2 regions of the Solibacillus sp. FSL H8-0523 genome follow, and region 1 is predicted to be linked to the other one. Evidence: riboswitches for the same ligand, from Rfam matches in the RefSeq annotation. Region 1 holds a riboswitch; the other holds the start of a gene.
What was found. Region 1 has a riboswitch for thiamine pyrophosphate ahead of thiM (hydroxyethylthiazole kinase). Riboswitches for the same ligand answer to the same signal wherever they lie in the genome.

Region 1 (8,308 bases):
AGGTGTCGATTGTGGAGTGCTTTGAAGATGTACTACTAGAACTGCAATCGCTATTGGATGAGCAGGAAATGGAGGTAAAGGCGAACATCGAGGACATCCCGATCGTATCAGATGAAAGAGCGCTTCAATTCATTTTGTCCCAGTTACTAGTGAATGCGATTAAATATCGAAACGTCGGTAGTGAGAGCTTGATTTGGCTGGAAACGGGTATTCATCGTGAAAAAGACCGCTATTACATCAAAGTTTCTGATAACGGTTTAGGTGTCCTACAGTCGGACTTGCCTTTTATATTTGATAAAGGATTTACCGGAAATACAACGAATCAAAAGCAAGCTACGGGGATGGGGCTATTTTTAGTGAAGAAATTATGTGAGGATTTACAAATTGATATCGAGGTTGAATCAGAATATGAGCGCGGTTTTACGATTCAACTGCTGTTTCCGAAGGTTTGAAGCATTGGATTTAGAAAAAGAGAGATATTGTCGTGAGAACAGCATAATGTAGTACACGCTTGGTTTAATCGCCAGGCTTTTTTGTTTTTCAGGGAATCGTTTACAAACGCTTTATTTTACATGGTAAATGTTTACTTTATATGTCGCGCTGTGATATAGTCGAACTACGACATATGTCGAGGTGTGACATAGAGGTGATGAGATGGAATCGTTATTAAAAAAATACCAGCCTATGACGGAAACAGCCTTTTACATTTTGTATGCGTTAACCGAACCGCGTCATGGCTACGGCATTATTAAGTTTATTGAAGATGTAACAAGCGGTCGACTGCTGCTAGGCTCTGGCACGATTTACGGAACGATTTCGAAAATGCAAAAGGATGGATTGATTCAGCATTATTCAGATGAAGATCGAAAAACGTTGTATGAGATCACCGCGCTCGGGCAGCAAATTTTAGCTAGGGAAATTGCACGAATCGAGGAAATGCATCGATTGATTTCACAAAGTAGGGAGGAAAAAGGATGAAAAAGTTTCGACCTTTTTGGAGTTACCGAATCGAAGAAACTGAAAAGTGGTTGGAGGAAATGTTACAAGCGGGCTATCGTTTAAAACAATTGCAGCCGTTACTTCGATTATTCACATTTGAACGAGTGGATTCACAAGTGAAGCGTTATTTAATTGACTATAAAAGTCCAAAGGGATTGTATGTTGAAGGCGGCTGGAAACAACTGTTGCAAGCGCACAATTGGACGGTGTATGAAGGGGAGGCACCAACGCGTTTTTCTTCTAGGGAAAAGGTATTTCAGCGAATTCGTACACATTATATGTTGGCGACAGTGCTATTACTCGTGTTATTTTTCTATTTAAATACAGCAGCTGGTGTGTTGATGGCGCTACGTTTTGGCACGGGTTTTTATCTTAGTGCTTTTCTCGTATTATTTGTGCTATTTATGTGTGCGAGCCTTTATTTAAATAAATGGTATCACACGAAAGAAAAGGCGTATTTAAATATAGACCCTAAAGTGGCGTTGCATGCGATTCGAAAAAGAAGAGTCGGTTGGATGTATGTACAATTCTTAACGAAGCGTTGGCTAGAGCGCATGTTTGCCCAAGGGTATGAGCTGGAGTATGTGAAAGGAATGTCATTTTACTTCAAACCGCGAGAATCCGCGTGTATTAGCTACGAAATTTTAAACGAAAAGCCGAAAAATTCTGCGGCCTTGTTATTTTACAGTGAAAGTGGTTGGACAGCGAAGCATTTATACAGTTCGCTGATGTGGCATATTTCGATCTGGTCGAAACCGTATGAAGTAGGAGAAGTGAAGCCGCGCATTACGTATGAGCAAAAAGAGCGCTTGAAAAGTATGCGCAGAGGGCTCGTGAATACGAATGTATTAAGTGTCTTGTTTATTTTGGTTATGACTTTAAATATTTTCAATTCATTAAATCAAATGCAGAACGCGTATATGCCGTATGTTTATTCGCTTGCACTTCTAATTTTATCGAGTATGGTGCTTCTCTACTGGCTTTGGATATTTGTTCAAAGTGTATACGGCTATATGCAAGAAAAGAAAGAAGCGCAGGAAATATAAGAAATCAAAAGGCTGCTGCACAGCATGAAATCGGAAATCCGTTCATTGCTAGCGAGCAGCTTTTTAGTCATTCATAATGGGTTGGTTTACGTTCACCTTTATCAAAGCGATTTGATTAGGTGTTATTTTACAAAGTCTACATTTATTTAACCTTCCCAATGTGCATTACATAAAATTATTTGAAAAAATTTAAGCCAAATCACCTTGTCGTTTGTCTAATAGATGTAAAACCAAATCGAAAGGAGGAATTAAGATGAAACTTGAACGTTTAGTAAAGAAAGCACAAAAAGGAAATGATAAAGCCTACTTGATGCTTTTCCAGCAGTACGAAGCAGATATTTATCGAATGGCTTATGTCTATGTAAAAAATAAAGACGATGCATTAGATCTTGTTCAAGAAGTAGCTTATCAGTCATTTAAGACAATTAGTACATTGAAAAAACCAGAGTATTTTAAGACTTGGCTCATGAAAATTACGATTAATTGTGCATTGAACTTAATCAATAAAAACAAAAAGGTCATTCCGCTAAATTCAAATTTTGAAGTGCTTACTGGTTCAGAAGATGAAGATATTTCACTTACTTTATCTTTACAAATGCTGATTGATACTTTAAAAGAGGATGAGAAGAGTGTCATTTTACTAAAATATTACGATGATCGTACACTAAAGGAAATTTCAGAGATATTAGACATCCCACTTGGAACCGCAAAGTCTGTTCTATACCGTGCTTTAGATAAGCTTCGTCAAAATTTAAAGGAGGTAGGAAACTATGGATAATCATCTTAAGCGAGAGTTATCAAAAATTGAAATCCCTATAGAGATTCATGAAAGAAGTAAATTGGGCATTAATAAAGCAAAGTCTGAAATGGGTGGAAAGCTGAAGCGTTTTACAAAAAAGCGGTTGGCAATAGCTGTTCTGTCTGCGTGTTTAATGCTTCCAACTGGTGCATTTGCTTATCAAGCATTACTTGCCGATGATTTATATGGCTCATTTGATAATTTAAAAAAACATGCAATAAATATTACAATGGAAAGTTACTTATTATTTAATGCAAAGCTCGATCAAGCAAAAGGTGACCTAGGAAAAGATGAGTTTAAACAATTTAAAAATTTATTAAGTGTCTTTACAAGTGCAAAATTGGACTATGGTGATAAAAATGGAAACATAGATTATTCTCAAGTCCCTGCAGAAAAATTTGAAGAAATTAAAGCAGCAATGTATGATATTCAACCATACTTTGACAAATTAAACGGACTACCATCAAGCAAAGAGGTTTTAACTGCTGAAGAATACGAACAATACATTCAAGCCTTATTTACCTATGAAACGACTATGGCACAACTAGGAGTCTCAAGTGCTCCCGACGTCACTGCAATACCTGCAGAGTCACAAGAGGAATTCATTAAAGCTCAAGAATACTTAAATTATGTAAATGATAAACAAATTGAAAATTGAAATATAGATAGAAGACAGCTGGGTAATACACTTCAACGGTTGCGCTAGCTCTTTTGAGGACATACTGTTTAAAAATAGCCAAAGCCCCTCATTCAATTGAATGGGGGCTTTGGCTTACTTTCATTTGGGAACATCATTTAATATATTTGTTGCTCATTAGTACATCTTGCAGCATCTCGGTTGGAATTTCAACGGTTACAAGCCCCATGAAACCTGGTGCTATCTCATATACATCAAAGGACATCACCAGTTTGCCAGCTTCGGTAATATAGAAGTTTTGCTCCGGTGTAATGCCTTCAAAGACACCAAATGATTCATCATGATACGCTGTACCACCAATCCAGTACATGTCAGAGCCTTGTGTTTCAATCATACGGTTGCGCAGTTCATCTTCAATATAACGGCTAATAATGTCGAGATAGCGATCATCTTTAAATAGACTTGGTAATGTAATGACCGTTTCCGCCTTTTTATCAATCGTCGTATACTGCATCACCGTTGAGCGTGATACGACAATGACTTCTACATAACGACCAAATGACAATAGCTCATCGGTATCGGTTTCGATTACATAGCCGCTATTTAAGGACATATTTCCCGCTTCCATTTCCTCGATATCTACCTTAAACTGCTCATAGAGTGCCTTGCCTTCCTCAGCGTATTTCTTGTTCAACGCCTCGATGTCAGCAGAAGAGCCTGAAATTTGAGGCACTTGAATGTCTGCGGTATATTCCTCGTCTACCATCTCATACTTGGTAAATGTCAGTACCTGAACGACGGGGCCAATTACCGGTAAATCCGCTAAATTTTTCGCCATGGCCGGATTTGTATTTAATCCCACTGTGAATAATATTGCTGCAGCCGCTACAGCTGTTAAAAAAATCGGTAGCTTGCGTTTTTTCTTAGGTGGGCGTTGTAAATTTTTTTCAATCATCACCTCTAGCTCACTTGGAATGGGTACGTCCTTATAGTGTGCGTGTAGTTTTTTTAATTTGTCATCCATCGGCCTAATTCTCCTCCATCTCGAGCTCGATTTTTAAGAGCTTTAATGCTTTATAGAGCCGCGATTTCGCTGTGCTTAGTGGAATAGCCAAAATATGTGCGACGTCTTCGAGTTTTAAATCCTCAAAATAGCGCAGCACAACAACCTCACGTAGCTGGAGCGGTAAATGATAAAGTGCCTGCTGCAAATCAAAATTGTCATATGTATCCTGCTCACATAGTTGCAGGAGCGCATCGTCTCCAATGAGCTCGAAACGCTTGTGCTTGCGAAGAAAATCAATCGCGGTGCGTACTAAAATCGTATAAAACCAGCTTTTCATTTGCTCATGCTTTGTCAGCCTTTCTAGCGCCAGCCAACCTTTTTGAATACTATCTTGCAAGACATCCAGCGCATCTTGCTCGTTTTTTGTGTAGCTATACGCGAGTCTATAGAGTGCTTGTTGCTGCGTGCGAATAAATGTAATAAATTTATCTTCTAATGGTTCCATCATTCCTTGAAGCTCCTTTTTGATTCTGTCGACAATTATAAGACGGTTCGGGGTGGAAGGAAAGTTTAAAAGGGAATGATAAATTTTTAATAAAAAGAGGAACTGGATAATTTGATGTTCCAGCGGGAATAGACATTGTATAATATTATTTTAGAGTGATGTTGAACAGGAGGAAGGATTTTGGCATTTTTAATTTTCATCGTGATTGCGCTCTTTATCATCGAGCCACGGTGGTATACGAATATTTTTTTACTGGCGCTGATTGTATTGGTAGAGCTGCTTTATTATACAGAAAAAATATTTTTTAATACGAACTTTAGTGAACAAGTATTAAATGTAACGAGCTACGCGTTTGTATTTGCATTTATCCCGCTAGTTATGGCGACGTTATCCGTATTAACATACTTCAATAGTAAGGTGTTGCTTGAAAAAGAAGGGCGTAAAAAGTCCAATTTATTTCTTGGCCTGATTGGAGTCGCCATTAATATGGTGCTCATTTATTATATTGTTTCGATGCGCACGATTAGTGAAAATGTGTATAGTGAAATCGCATTTTATTATATTTTTGGGCTATTTGTTTACTTTACGATGATGTATTCGGCAACCGCGATATACGCAGTGCTTTATAATTGGCGTCCGATTCACTATACGCCGGATTATATTATTGTGTTAGGTTCGGGATTAATTGGCGACCGTGTGCCACCTTTACTTGCGAGCCGTATTAACAAAGCTGTTCAACAATACAAGAAATATCATGGCCGTCCACTCATTATTACATCGGGAGGTCAAGGTAGTGATGAAAAAGTAGCGGAGGCGTATGCGATGAAAAAATACATTCATGAGCACTACCCGGAAATTCCAGACGAAGCGGTTGTGATGGAAGACCAGTCGACAACAACCTTAGAAAATATGCAGTTTTCTAAAAAGATCATCATCGAGCGATTTGGTGAAAAAGCGCGCGGCATCTTTGTGTCAAACAATTATCATATTTTACGTGCCGGTTTTTATGCGCGCAAAGCGAAACTAAAGGCCAATGGGGTTGGCTCGAAAACCGCCTTTTACTATGTGCCAAATGCCTTTACACGTGAGTTTATCGGCTTGCTTGAAATGTTTAAATGGCGCCATATGACATTCATTGCATTGTTTACGATTTTTATACTGTTGGTGTTACGTGCGGTAAATTAGTTGGATGAATTTAGTTGAATCGCCAGAATGAAATCCAAAAATTAACTATAAATAAGGTTGCATTATGAGCGGTTAAGCCTTAGACTGAAATTAATTAAATGAATTTGCAGGGGGACACGTTAGTGTTGAGAAGGTTAAAACCTGACCCTTAGAACCTGACCGTTAACACGGACGTAGGGAGCAAAATGTACAAGCTAATATTCGTACGTGATGCTCTCCATCTATTTGGAGGGCTTTTCTTTTGCAAATTTTTTAATTGCGGGGGGACACCTAGTGTTGAGAAGGTTAAAACCTGACCCTTAGAACCTGACCGTTAATACGGGCGTAGGGAGCAATGAGTGCACACATATGCACTTTTTTAGGCATCTCTACTTTTGAGTAGGGGTGCCTTTTTTTGCTTACGCCTCAAAAGGAGGAAGTAAGAATGGAATTTTGTGAAAAAAGTAAAGATGTTTTATGGCAGGAGGTGTACCAATGAGCTTGAATCTTATACGCACGCGTCGTCCACTCGTTCATTGCATGACGAATACCGTTGTGATGAATTTTACAGCGAACGGACTTTTAAGTGTCGGCGCTTCGCCTATTATGGCAGATGCGATTGAAGAAGTTGCTGACATTGTTCAAATTTCCGATGCGTTACTTATTAATATTGGTACAATAAATGCACGTACCGTAGCATCGATGAAACTAGCGATTGAAACGGCAAAAGAGAAAAATATTCCGATTGTGTTCGACCCAGTAGGAGCTGGTGCAAGTGCATTTCGATTGGAAACAGCACGACAGATGTTGTCAAATAAGCAGATCACACTTTTACGATGTAATGCAGGTGAATTAGCTGCTATTGTAGGAGCGAATTGGCAAGCAAATGGTGTAGATTGTGGCGCAGGTGATGCGAATATTGAACAACTTGCCAAAGAAGCAGCATTGCGTTTTTCGTGTCTTGTGATTGTGACAGGTAAACACGATATTTTAACAGATGGTGTCAATGTTAAGTGTATAGATGGCGGACATGAGAAAATCACACAAATTACAGGGGCAGGCTGTTTACTTAGTGCAATAAGTGCAGCTTTATTGGCAAGTAGCCAAGAGCCTTTACGTGATTTAGAAGCATTACTACTAGATTATAAGCATGCTGCTAAACAGGCATTCGCACCAATTGGAACATACCAAGTGCAATTCTTAAATGAGTTAGAACGTTTGTCGGAGGTAAAATGATGATCGCATGTACAATCGCAGGGTCAGATAGTGGTGGCGGAGCAGGAATTCAAGCGGATTTAAAAACCTTTCAGGAATTAAAGGTTTTTGGAACTTCTGTCATTACGGCGTTAACGGCTCAAAATACGTTAGGTGTCCATGGCGTTTATCCAATAGAGGCAGCATTTGTTGAAGCGCAACTTGCAGCTATTTTAGCTGATTTCGATGTGAAAGCCATAAAAACAGGGATGTTATTTGACGCATCGATTATTCAAGCAGTTGCGGTTCAATTAAAAGAAACAAACATCCCATTAGTCATTGATCCAGTTATGATTGCAAAAGGCGGACAAAGCTTATTATTACAGGAAGCTGTTTCTGCGTTTAAGCAATATTTATTACCATTTTCAACCGTTTGTACGCCAAATATTCCAGAGGCAGAGGTACTAACAGGCATTCCAATTAAAACGCAACAAGATATTGAAAAAGCAGCCCACATTTTACTTGAAGAAGGTGTAAAATGTGTCGTCATCAAAGGTGGACATCTTCAAGGAAATTTAGCAACAGATGCGATTTATCAGCAAAACGAATTACCTTTTTATGTAGAAACAGATCGATTTGAAACACAGCATACACATGGGACGGGCTGTACATTTTCTGCAGCGTTAACTGCTGGATTAGCAAAAGGCATGAAGTTGCGAGAGGCCATTATTGAAGGGAAACGGTTTGTCGATGCAGCCATCAAACATCCGTTAAATATCGGACAAGGCTTTGGTCCAACAAATCATTTTGCCTATCAGCAATTACAAAAGGAGCAAGCGGTACATGTCTTTTAATCTGGATAAATATTTTATTATGGGCACAATCAATTGCCATGAGAAAGCACCTTTAGTGATTTTAGAGGAAGCTTTAAAAGCAGGTGTGACCATGTTTCAACTAC
Region 2 (8,308 bases), 1.1 Mb from region 1:
CTGATTCAACAATGTGTTCAGCTTTTGCAGAAATGAATGGCTCTACTGCTAGCACCATACCTTCTTTCATTAATTGGCCATCAGTTGGATCGTAATAGTTTAATACATGGTCAGGTGCTTCGTGTAATGATTTCCCTAAGCCATGTCCTGTTAAGTTCATAATTACCGTTAAGCCATGCGCATATGCTTCACGCTCAACTGCTTTACCAATTTGGTTTAATTTTGAACCGGCTTTTACTTTTGTCATCGCACGGTCAAATGCTAATTTTGCTACTTCACAAAGTTTCTCTTTGTCCTCGTAGCCTTCACCTACAACGAAAGAAATTCCTGTATCGGCGAAATAACCATCTAAAGAACCCGATACGTCAATATTTACGATATCGCCTTCTTGAATCACTTTGCTGCCTGGAATCCCGTGGGCAACTTCGTGGTTAACTGAAATACATGTGTAGCCTGGGAAATCATATTCGCCTTTTGGACCTGAAATAGCACCCGCTTCTGCAAACATACGCCCAGCAATTTCATCTAATTCTTTCGTTGTCACACCTGGTACTGTCGCAGCTTTCATCGCTTCACGAATTTCAGCACAGATGCGTCCGATTTTTTTAAACGCTTGGATTTCTTCTTGAGTTGTAACAATCATTGTTAAACTTCCTTCCTCTTAAATCTCTACCCTTAACTATAACATACTTGAAATTTGTTGTAAGGATTCATGCTTTTTTTGTACGATTCGTTTATGTAGAAATTTGAAGGGAATATAAAAGGAACTAATTCAAAATAGAGGTGTCAGTCATGCTGCCTATTTATATATATATGCTCACGTATATTTTACCGACTTTTTTACTTATTACTTTAGCAACGTATGTCATTTTACACAATAATCGCGCTGTTGAAAATCGTTTAATCTTTGTGCTCCTCATGATGTTCTGTGTTACATTGGTTGGGGAATTTTTGCGTCATGTATCACCTTTTTCGTACAATCCACGCATCGCTGTTTATGTCGTTGGGTTTAGTACCAGTATTGCAATGGCTATTGTTTTCCATTTACAATTTATTTTACTTAAGCAGCATTGTCCTATAACTATTCATCCACTTGTGCCTTTTTTAGGCTATCTATTCATATCTTTACATGCCATTATTACACTTTTTTTTGTAAAGCTATCCGTAGCTAATTTTTATCAATCAGGAATCTGGACCTATCGCGAAAATATGCTCTATAATTTATGGCTATATGGCATTGTCGGTGTTACATCCATCACTTCATTTTTCCCCTGCTGTATCCAAGCGCGTTATTTTAAAAAAAGGTGTAGCTCGTTAGAATCGAACTACACCTTCACCATTTTTTATTTCATTGTTTTTAATAAGCGTGGTGCTGCTGTAAATAATAACACAGCGACAAGCGCGGTTAACAGGGTTGCTGGTAACATGTAGGACCCATTGTAAATGATTGAATACGTCCATACATTATCTCCACCAGCGTATTCTTTAAAGAACACAACGCCGGCAAGCAAATGCGAAATGAAACGTAATGTTCCGCCAAGTAACGCACCGAGAATAATATAAATCGTCATTTTCTTTTTATCAAGCGCTTTTGCGGCTAGTAGTAACGGTTTACGAATGACTGCGACGAAGCCTACAACTGTAAAAGCTAGACCATAGTCTAAAATCGCCTGCAGCCAGTGCACAATATACGCACCGAACATCATTTGTAATACACCAATAATGAATCCCGTTGCCAAGCCTGCTGTTAATCCCCAGCGAATGGCCATAAGCATAATCGGCAGCATGACAAAACTAATCGAGCCTCCGTATGCCCAAAGCTTAAATGAAAACTGATCAAGCACAAGTCCGATAGCGGCAAAGATTGCAATTTCCACCAGCATTAATAATTTCTTTTTGTCCATAACAATGCTCCTCTCTTTTTTCCGATGTAACAGAAGTTCAGAAGGAATAGAAAACACAAAAAAGCGATAATTAGGATAAATTCCTAACCATCGCTCGAATAGTTGGTTTCTATCCACATCCCTACGCAAGTACTAACTTACAGGTTCTAAGAGTCAGCGCAAAATCCGTGCGCAATCTCAGCCGACTTAATCGGCCCCCCTTGTGGTACATCTCGATATAATTGTTTGAACATGCTCATTGTAGCTGATAATTTTCCAATTTTCAACTACTTTAGTTGAAACTAAGTTGGACATTTGTCCGTATATAGAAGTAAAGGAAGTGAATTTTATGGATCAAAACAAAGGGTTAAGTGCAGTAGGCTATTTAAGTTTTTACTTTATGCCATTTATTTTACCGCTCATTATTTTTTTCGTAGCAAAAGACGATGTAGTGAAACATCATAATAAACGCGCATTTATTTCACAACTTATTCCAATTATTTTAGGGATCGTTTATATCATTCTATTTTTTGTGTTCGCCTTTACAACACCCTCTAACGCGACGCTTGAAGTAAACTACTTATTCGAAAGTTGGATTTTTATCGGGTTTATCATTTTAGCGATTATTATTTTTGTTATTGCCATTTGGAACCTTATACAAGCAATCAAAGTATTGCGCTAATGTTTAGAGATGTACTGTATATGGGTATATTTTTACTAGAATTTACATCTTACTAAGGAGTGATATTCATGAAACTAAACAAAGTAATTAAAACAGCGATTAAATACGGACCAATCGTCTATCCAATCATAAAAAAAATACTTAATAATCGTTCAACAGCAAAGCAACCAACGCCAACACGGACTCCAAAAAGATGAAAAAATGGAGTACTTCATTTCCCAATGAAGTACTCCATTTTTTTATTTAATTAAAATTTCAGTTGTACTATGACCCTCTTTTAATTTCTTCACGTGCAGGATTGCCGGCATCGCAGCCTTTAACTCTGCAACATGCGAAATCACGCCGATTAATCGGCCTGTTTGCTGAAGGTCAATTAAAATATCAATCGCACGTCTCAGTGCCTCTTCGTCAAGCGTACCAAAGCCTTCATCGATAAACATCGTATCAATATGCACGCTGCCCTGTACACTTTGAATGACATCCGCCATACCTAGTGCTAATGATAACGATGCATTGAATTTTTCTCCACCTGACAATGTTTTGACATCACGTGTTTGACCAGTATTGCTATCGTACACGTCGATACTTAAACCACTTTGTGCATTGCCCTCTTTGCGACCCGTTGATTTCAAGAAATATTGACCGTTTGATAACACGCGTAAACGTTCATTGGCCGCATGTGTCACCTTTTCTAAATAGCCAATTTGTGCAAAGCGCTCAAAGCTAATTTTGGCATCATTTTGGCCACGCACTAAATCATATACATGCTCAATTTGCTCTAGTTTTGCTTTATAGCTTTCAATTTGCTCAGCTGTTTGCTCAAGTTTTTCATACGTTGTTTCGCATTGTGTCGCGTAAGACTTTGTTAATTTCATGTTGGCGTAACGCTCATCTTGCTCATTATTTAATGTGGTGATTTGCTGCTCTAGCTCCGTCAAATCTGCTAATTGCTTTCCTTGTAATTGCGCTTCGTCCTCTGCGATTTGTACCGTTAATGTATGCAGCTGCTTGTTATACGTTTCAAGCATTTGACGAATTTGCTGTTGTACATCTGGTGCTACGAGTGCTGCTTGATAGCTTTCAATTGTAAAGTTTTCCTGTTGCAAAGCGTTTGTAAACGCGAGCTGAGCGAGCTGCTGTTCATGCTGTTTTTCTGTTACATGATTAACGGCATGCAACTGATTGACCTCGCTAGAATTTTGCTGTAATTGTGCTTGTTGTAAGGCATCTGCAGCTGCTTTTACTGCATTTTTTAGTGCCTGATACAATTGCTGTTGCTCAATCAGTGCTTGCTGTAGTTGAGCGATCGATGTAAATTGCGGCAATAGTAGTTGTTCACTTTGTTGAAGCTTGCCTTTTTCCTGTGCGAGCTGAGCATGAATATCATGGACATAGGCCTGTCCTTTTTCAATACGACCTTGAATGACCTCACGCTGCTCCGTTAATTGCTCAAGCTTCGTACGCTCAGTTGTTAATTTCTGCTGTTGTGTGCGTAAATTAGCTAATTGAGTTGTAAGCTGTTGCAGGTGCGCTTCATAATGTACTAATTCTTCTAGCTCTAGATGCTGTTGTTGCAAGACGCTCAGCTTGTCGTTAAACGCTGCTTGTTCCACTTCAAGCTTAGATTGTACCTGATAATAGCTTTGGCGCTTCACATCCGCTTGTTGACGTAAAGCATCAAGCTTTGTTTCATCGACCTGTTGTGTTTCACGATTATGAATAGCTGGGTGCTCCGTGCTTCCACATACTGGACAAGCATCCCCGTGCTGTAGAGCTGCGGCTAAAAAGGCGGCTTGATTGCTACGGATTTGTTGCTCTACGGTTTGCAAGGCTTGCTGTGCTGTTGTGGCCTGTTGTTGCTTTTCCGTACAATCTGTTGCTAACTTTTCAACATGCTGTTGTCGTTTAATGGCTTCTTTTACAAGTTCCACATGACGCATTGCAGTTGCATGTGCTTCATAGGTTTCCTCATATTTACTAACAGCCTGTTCCAACTCGCTAACATTTTGCTGTTGCAACTGCTGCTGTTCTTTTAACTGTGTCGCTTCATTTTGTAAATCGGCATATAAATTTTGTGCTTTTACTTGTTGTTGTTCTAGCTGTGCTACCGAATTACGCTGCGTATCAATCGTTTCATAAACAGGGATTAACTGTTCCAGCTGTGAAATATTTTTTGTATACGCTTCAAGTAACGGCTCATCTTTTTGCACTTGCTCATGCATTGCTGTCGCTTCTTGTAGCTGTTGCTGCGCTTGTTGTAAATCTGCATTTGCCTTTTCGGCCGCTGCATTTGCTGTTTGTAATTGTGCTTTCGCTTTTGATAAATCGCGCTCTAACGGTTCAATTTGACTCGCCTTTCGCGCTAATTGTAGGCGCTGCTCTTGCAACTGCATTTCTGCTTGTTGCTGCTGTAAGTTCACAAGCTCTGTCTGACGCTCGATAAAACGCTCAATCCGTTCATTCACAATCTTTTGCTCACTAAATTGCGTCGCCAGCTTCGTCGCCGTTTCCTTTACCTGCTCATACTGCGTAGCAACCTCTTTTGACTGCTCTTCATAAAATTCACGTTCTTCGACTAATGCCTGTTTGACTTGATACATATTAATTGCATCATGACTGATTACTTCAAAAAGTACCGATTCACGCTGCGGTAAACGAGACTTTATTTCTTGAATGGTGTGATCCTGCTGCATTTGGGCATGCTCGAACAATTTATCTGCATGCTTCTTTTTGTCCTGTAGTAACGCAACCATTTTTGTAAAACGTTCGGTTTTGAAGATTTTGCGGAAAATTTCCTCTTTATGCTTTGACTCGGATGTTAACAGCTTTTGAAATTCCCCTTGTGGAAGCATAACAATTTGATTGAATTGCGACTGAGTTAACCCGATGAGCTCCTCTACCTTCGCTTGTACGGGTCTTACTTGGAACTTTTCGACGGCTGGTGTTAGTTGACCACCTGTAATGTCATAAAATTCACGCTGTGCTTTTGCGCCGTCATGCCCAAATTTACGCCAGATTCGATACATGCGCCCACGGACTTCAAACTCAAGCTCTACTTCGGTATCAACCGTGTCATCGGCAAAATCACTCCGTAAAAAGGCCGATTTTTCGCGGTCCTCTCCACTCCCTGAGTCATAGAGCGCGAAGGTGATTGCATCGAAGATTGTCGTTTTCCCTGCACCTGTTGAACCGGAAACAACGAAAATTCCGTGCTCGTGAAGCTTTGTAAAATCAATTACTTCCTTGTCTTTGTACGGACCAAATGCCGTCATCGTTAATTTTAGTGGCTTCATTGTTACACCTCCTGCTTTTCGCGTTCGTCATCAAGTAATTGCTGTAGTACTTCTGTATAAATTGCTTTTGTTTCCACGCTCAGTTCCTTGCCTGTCATTTCGCTATAAAACAGCTCAAATAGCTCTGAATCGTCCATTTGCACGCGGTTCATAGTTGTTGATTGTTGCTCGATTTGTGTAAATACTGCTGTTCGTTCAATATGCAGTGCATTTGGATACACGGTGCGCACAAGTTCTGCCGCGCCCTTTACATAGCCTTCATCTTCTAGCTTCACAAAGACATAATCATCACTTTTCGCATGCTGTAAAATATCATCGAGCACACCTTTTACAATACGCATTTCACGTTTTGGTGTGAACAGCTTCTTCTCTAATGCCACCGTACCATCCTGCGCTAAATCAACGATAAAAAATCCCTTTTTATGTGTTACTTCTGATTCTGAATATTTAAGTGGCGAACCTGAATATTGAATCGTTTCATTGGCAACAAAATGGGCTTGGTGTAAGTGCCCTAATGCGGTATAGCAAAATGGGTCAAATAACGCAGCGTTAATACATTCCGTACCGCCAATGGTTAACTTACGCTCCGAGTCACTTGTGTTTAATTCGGGCATCCCGTCTTTTGTGATAAATGCATGCGCTACAATAACATTGCGCTTTGTTTCGTCTAAATTCCGTTTGATTTGTTCAATAATTTTGGCCATTGCAGCTTCATGCGTCGTAATCGAATCATCGCCAAACAGAATACGTACTGTTGAAGGCTCCGCAAATGGCACTAAATAAAAGTGCACCTCACCAAATTCATCCTCTAGCACGACTGGCTTGATGTTTTTTTCTAAATGTCCGACAAGATGTAAACCGCTTGATTTCATCAGCTCACTACCAAAGTTTAAACGTGTTGCGCTATCATGATTTCCAGCAATCGCCACAATCGGCGTTTTTTCATCGATTAAAATTTGTTTAAATGTTTTATTCAATAATTGAATGGCTTCTGTTGGTGGAACGGAACGGTCATACAGATCCCCTGCAATAATCACAACATCTGGCTTTTCAATTTGAATTTGCTCGATGAACTGCTGTAATATGTACGCTTGGTCCTCTGTCATCGCTACACCTTGCACGAGTTTCCCTAAATGCCAATCAGCTGTATGAAAGATTTTCATGAGCTACGCCTCCTCTAAAAAAATGATACTTTAAGTGTACATGAGCCCATAAAAAAAAACCACAATACACGAATGCTCGTTCGTATACTGTGGTAGATATATCAATTATGCCGAGGCTAACTTTTGTCCAGATTTTTCCGAGGGGTTTGACCCCCTGCTGAATTAAGTTAGTATTTAGCTTTCATGGTTCCTGCAGAAATTTCTTCTAAATAGTGACATGCCGCTTCATGTGTCTCTTTCATGACATCTGTCGAACGAAGCTCCGGCATATCCGTTTTACATTTATCCGTCGCAAACGGGCATCGCGTATGGAAACGGCAGCCAGTTGGTGGATCGATCGGTGACGGTACATCCCCTCTTAATACGATACGATTTTTCACCGCATCTGGGTCTGGTACTGGAATCGCCGAAAGTAATGCCTTTGTATAAGGATGTTGCGGATTTTCAAATAAGCTTAACTTATCGGCAATCTCGACAATTTTTCCTAAGTACATCACGATAATACGGTCAGAAATATGACGTACTACCCCTAAGTCATGCGAAATGAATAAGTATGTTAAACCGAATTCATTTTGCAGTTCCTCTAATAAGTTTAATACTTGTGCCTGAATCGATACATCAAGTGCCGATACCGCTTCGTCACAAATAATTAATTTCGGGTCTACTGATAATGCACGTGCAATCCCAATACGCTGACGTTGCCCACCTGAAAATTCATGTGGATAACGGTCTGCTTGATAAGGACGTAAGCCTACTGTTTCAAGTAATTCTTCAATACGAGCACGACGCTGATCAGCTGGTAAAACATTTTGAATATGCATCGCTTCGCTTAACACGCTCGCTACGGTTTGGCGCGGGTTGATTGATGCATATGGATCTTGGAAGATAATTTGTAAGTCTTTACGGAATTTACGCATTTCACCTTTTGGAATTTTCGTTAGGTCCGTTCCTTGGAACACCACTGAACCTTCAGTTGGCTCCTCTAATCGTAAAATCGCTCGACCTGTCGTTGATTTACCACAGCCTGATTCCCCTACGATACTTACCGTTTCGCCTTCATAAATTGTAAATGAAATATCGTCTACTGCCTTTACGTGGTTGACGGTACGGCCTAAAAACCCACCTTTAATCGGGAAATATTGCTTTAATCCCTCAACCTTTAACAGTTCTTTTTTCGCCATATAGCGTCACCTCCGATTCTCCATCCCATTCATCTGAATACATCCAGCAGCGAATTTGCTCGCCGTTTTCATTGCCTGTTGCTAATAAATCTGGCTGCTTCTGATG

Region 2: linked by a shared signal. The riboswitch ahead of thiT (energy-coupled thiamine transporter ThiT) and the one ahead of thiM (hydroxyethylthiazole kinase) in region 1 are both predicted to bind thiamine pyrophosphate.

Annotation. Positions count from the first base shown of each region.
Region 1 covers NZ_CP150291.1:2,506,846-2,515,153, reverse strand. The annotation lists gene NSQ62_RS12545 (HAMP domain-containing sensor histidine kinase) at 1-452, shown strand, start outside; gene NSQ62_RS12540 (PadR family transcriptional regulator) at 655-978, shown strand; gene NSQ62_RS12535 (DUF2812 domain-containing protein) at 975-2,045, shown strand; gene NSQ62_RS12530 (sigma-70 family RNA polymerase sigma factor) at 2,299-2,823, shown strand; gene NSQ62_RS12525 (DUF3600 domain-containing protein) at 2,816-3,502, shown strand; gene NSQ62_RS12520 (DUF3298 domain-containing protein) at 3,636-4,505, opposite strand; gene NSQ62_RS12515 (sigma-70 family RNA polymerase sigma factor) at 4,510-4,995, opposite strand; gene NSQ62_RS12510 (YdcF family protein) at 5,173-6,177, shown strand; TPP riboswitch at 6,276-6,374, shown strand; TPP riboswitch at 6,428-6,525, shown strand; gene thiM (hydroxyethylthiazole kinase) at 6,652-7,392, shown strand; gene thiD (bifunctional hydroxymethylpyrimidine kinase/phosphomethylpyrimidine kinase) at 7,389-8,204, shown strand; gene thiE (thiamine phosphate synthase) at 8,194-8,308, shown strand, end outside.
Region 2 covers NZ_CP150291.1:3,611,714-3,620,021, forward strand. The annotation lists gene map (type I methionyl aminopeptidase) at 1-643, opposite strand, end outside; gene thiT (energy-coupled thiamine transporter ThiT) at 1,344-1,904, opposite strand; TPP riboswitch at 2,006-2,115, opposite strand; gene NSQ62_RS18155 (DUF4870 domain-containing protein) at 2,233-2,565, shown strand; gene NSQ62_RS18160 (hypothetical protein) at 2,634-2,762, shown strand; gene NSQ62_RS18165 (SMC family ATPase) at 2,805-5,858, opposite strand; gene NSQ62_RS18170 (exonuclease SbcCD subunit D) at 5,861-7,021, opposite strand; gene NSQ62_RS18175 (dipeptide ABC transporter ATP-binding protein) at 7,189-8,202, opposite strand; gene NSQ62_RS18180 (ABC transporter ATP-binding protein) at 8,174-8,308, opposite strand, start outside.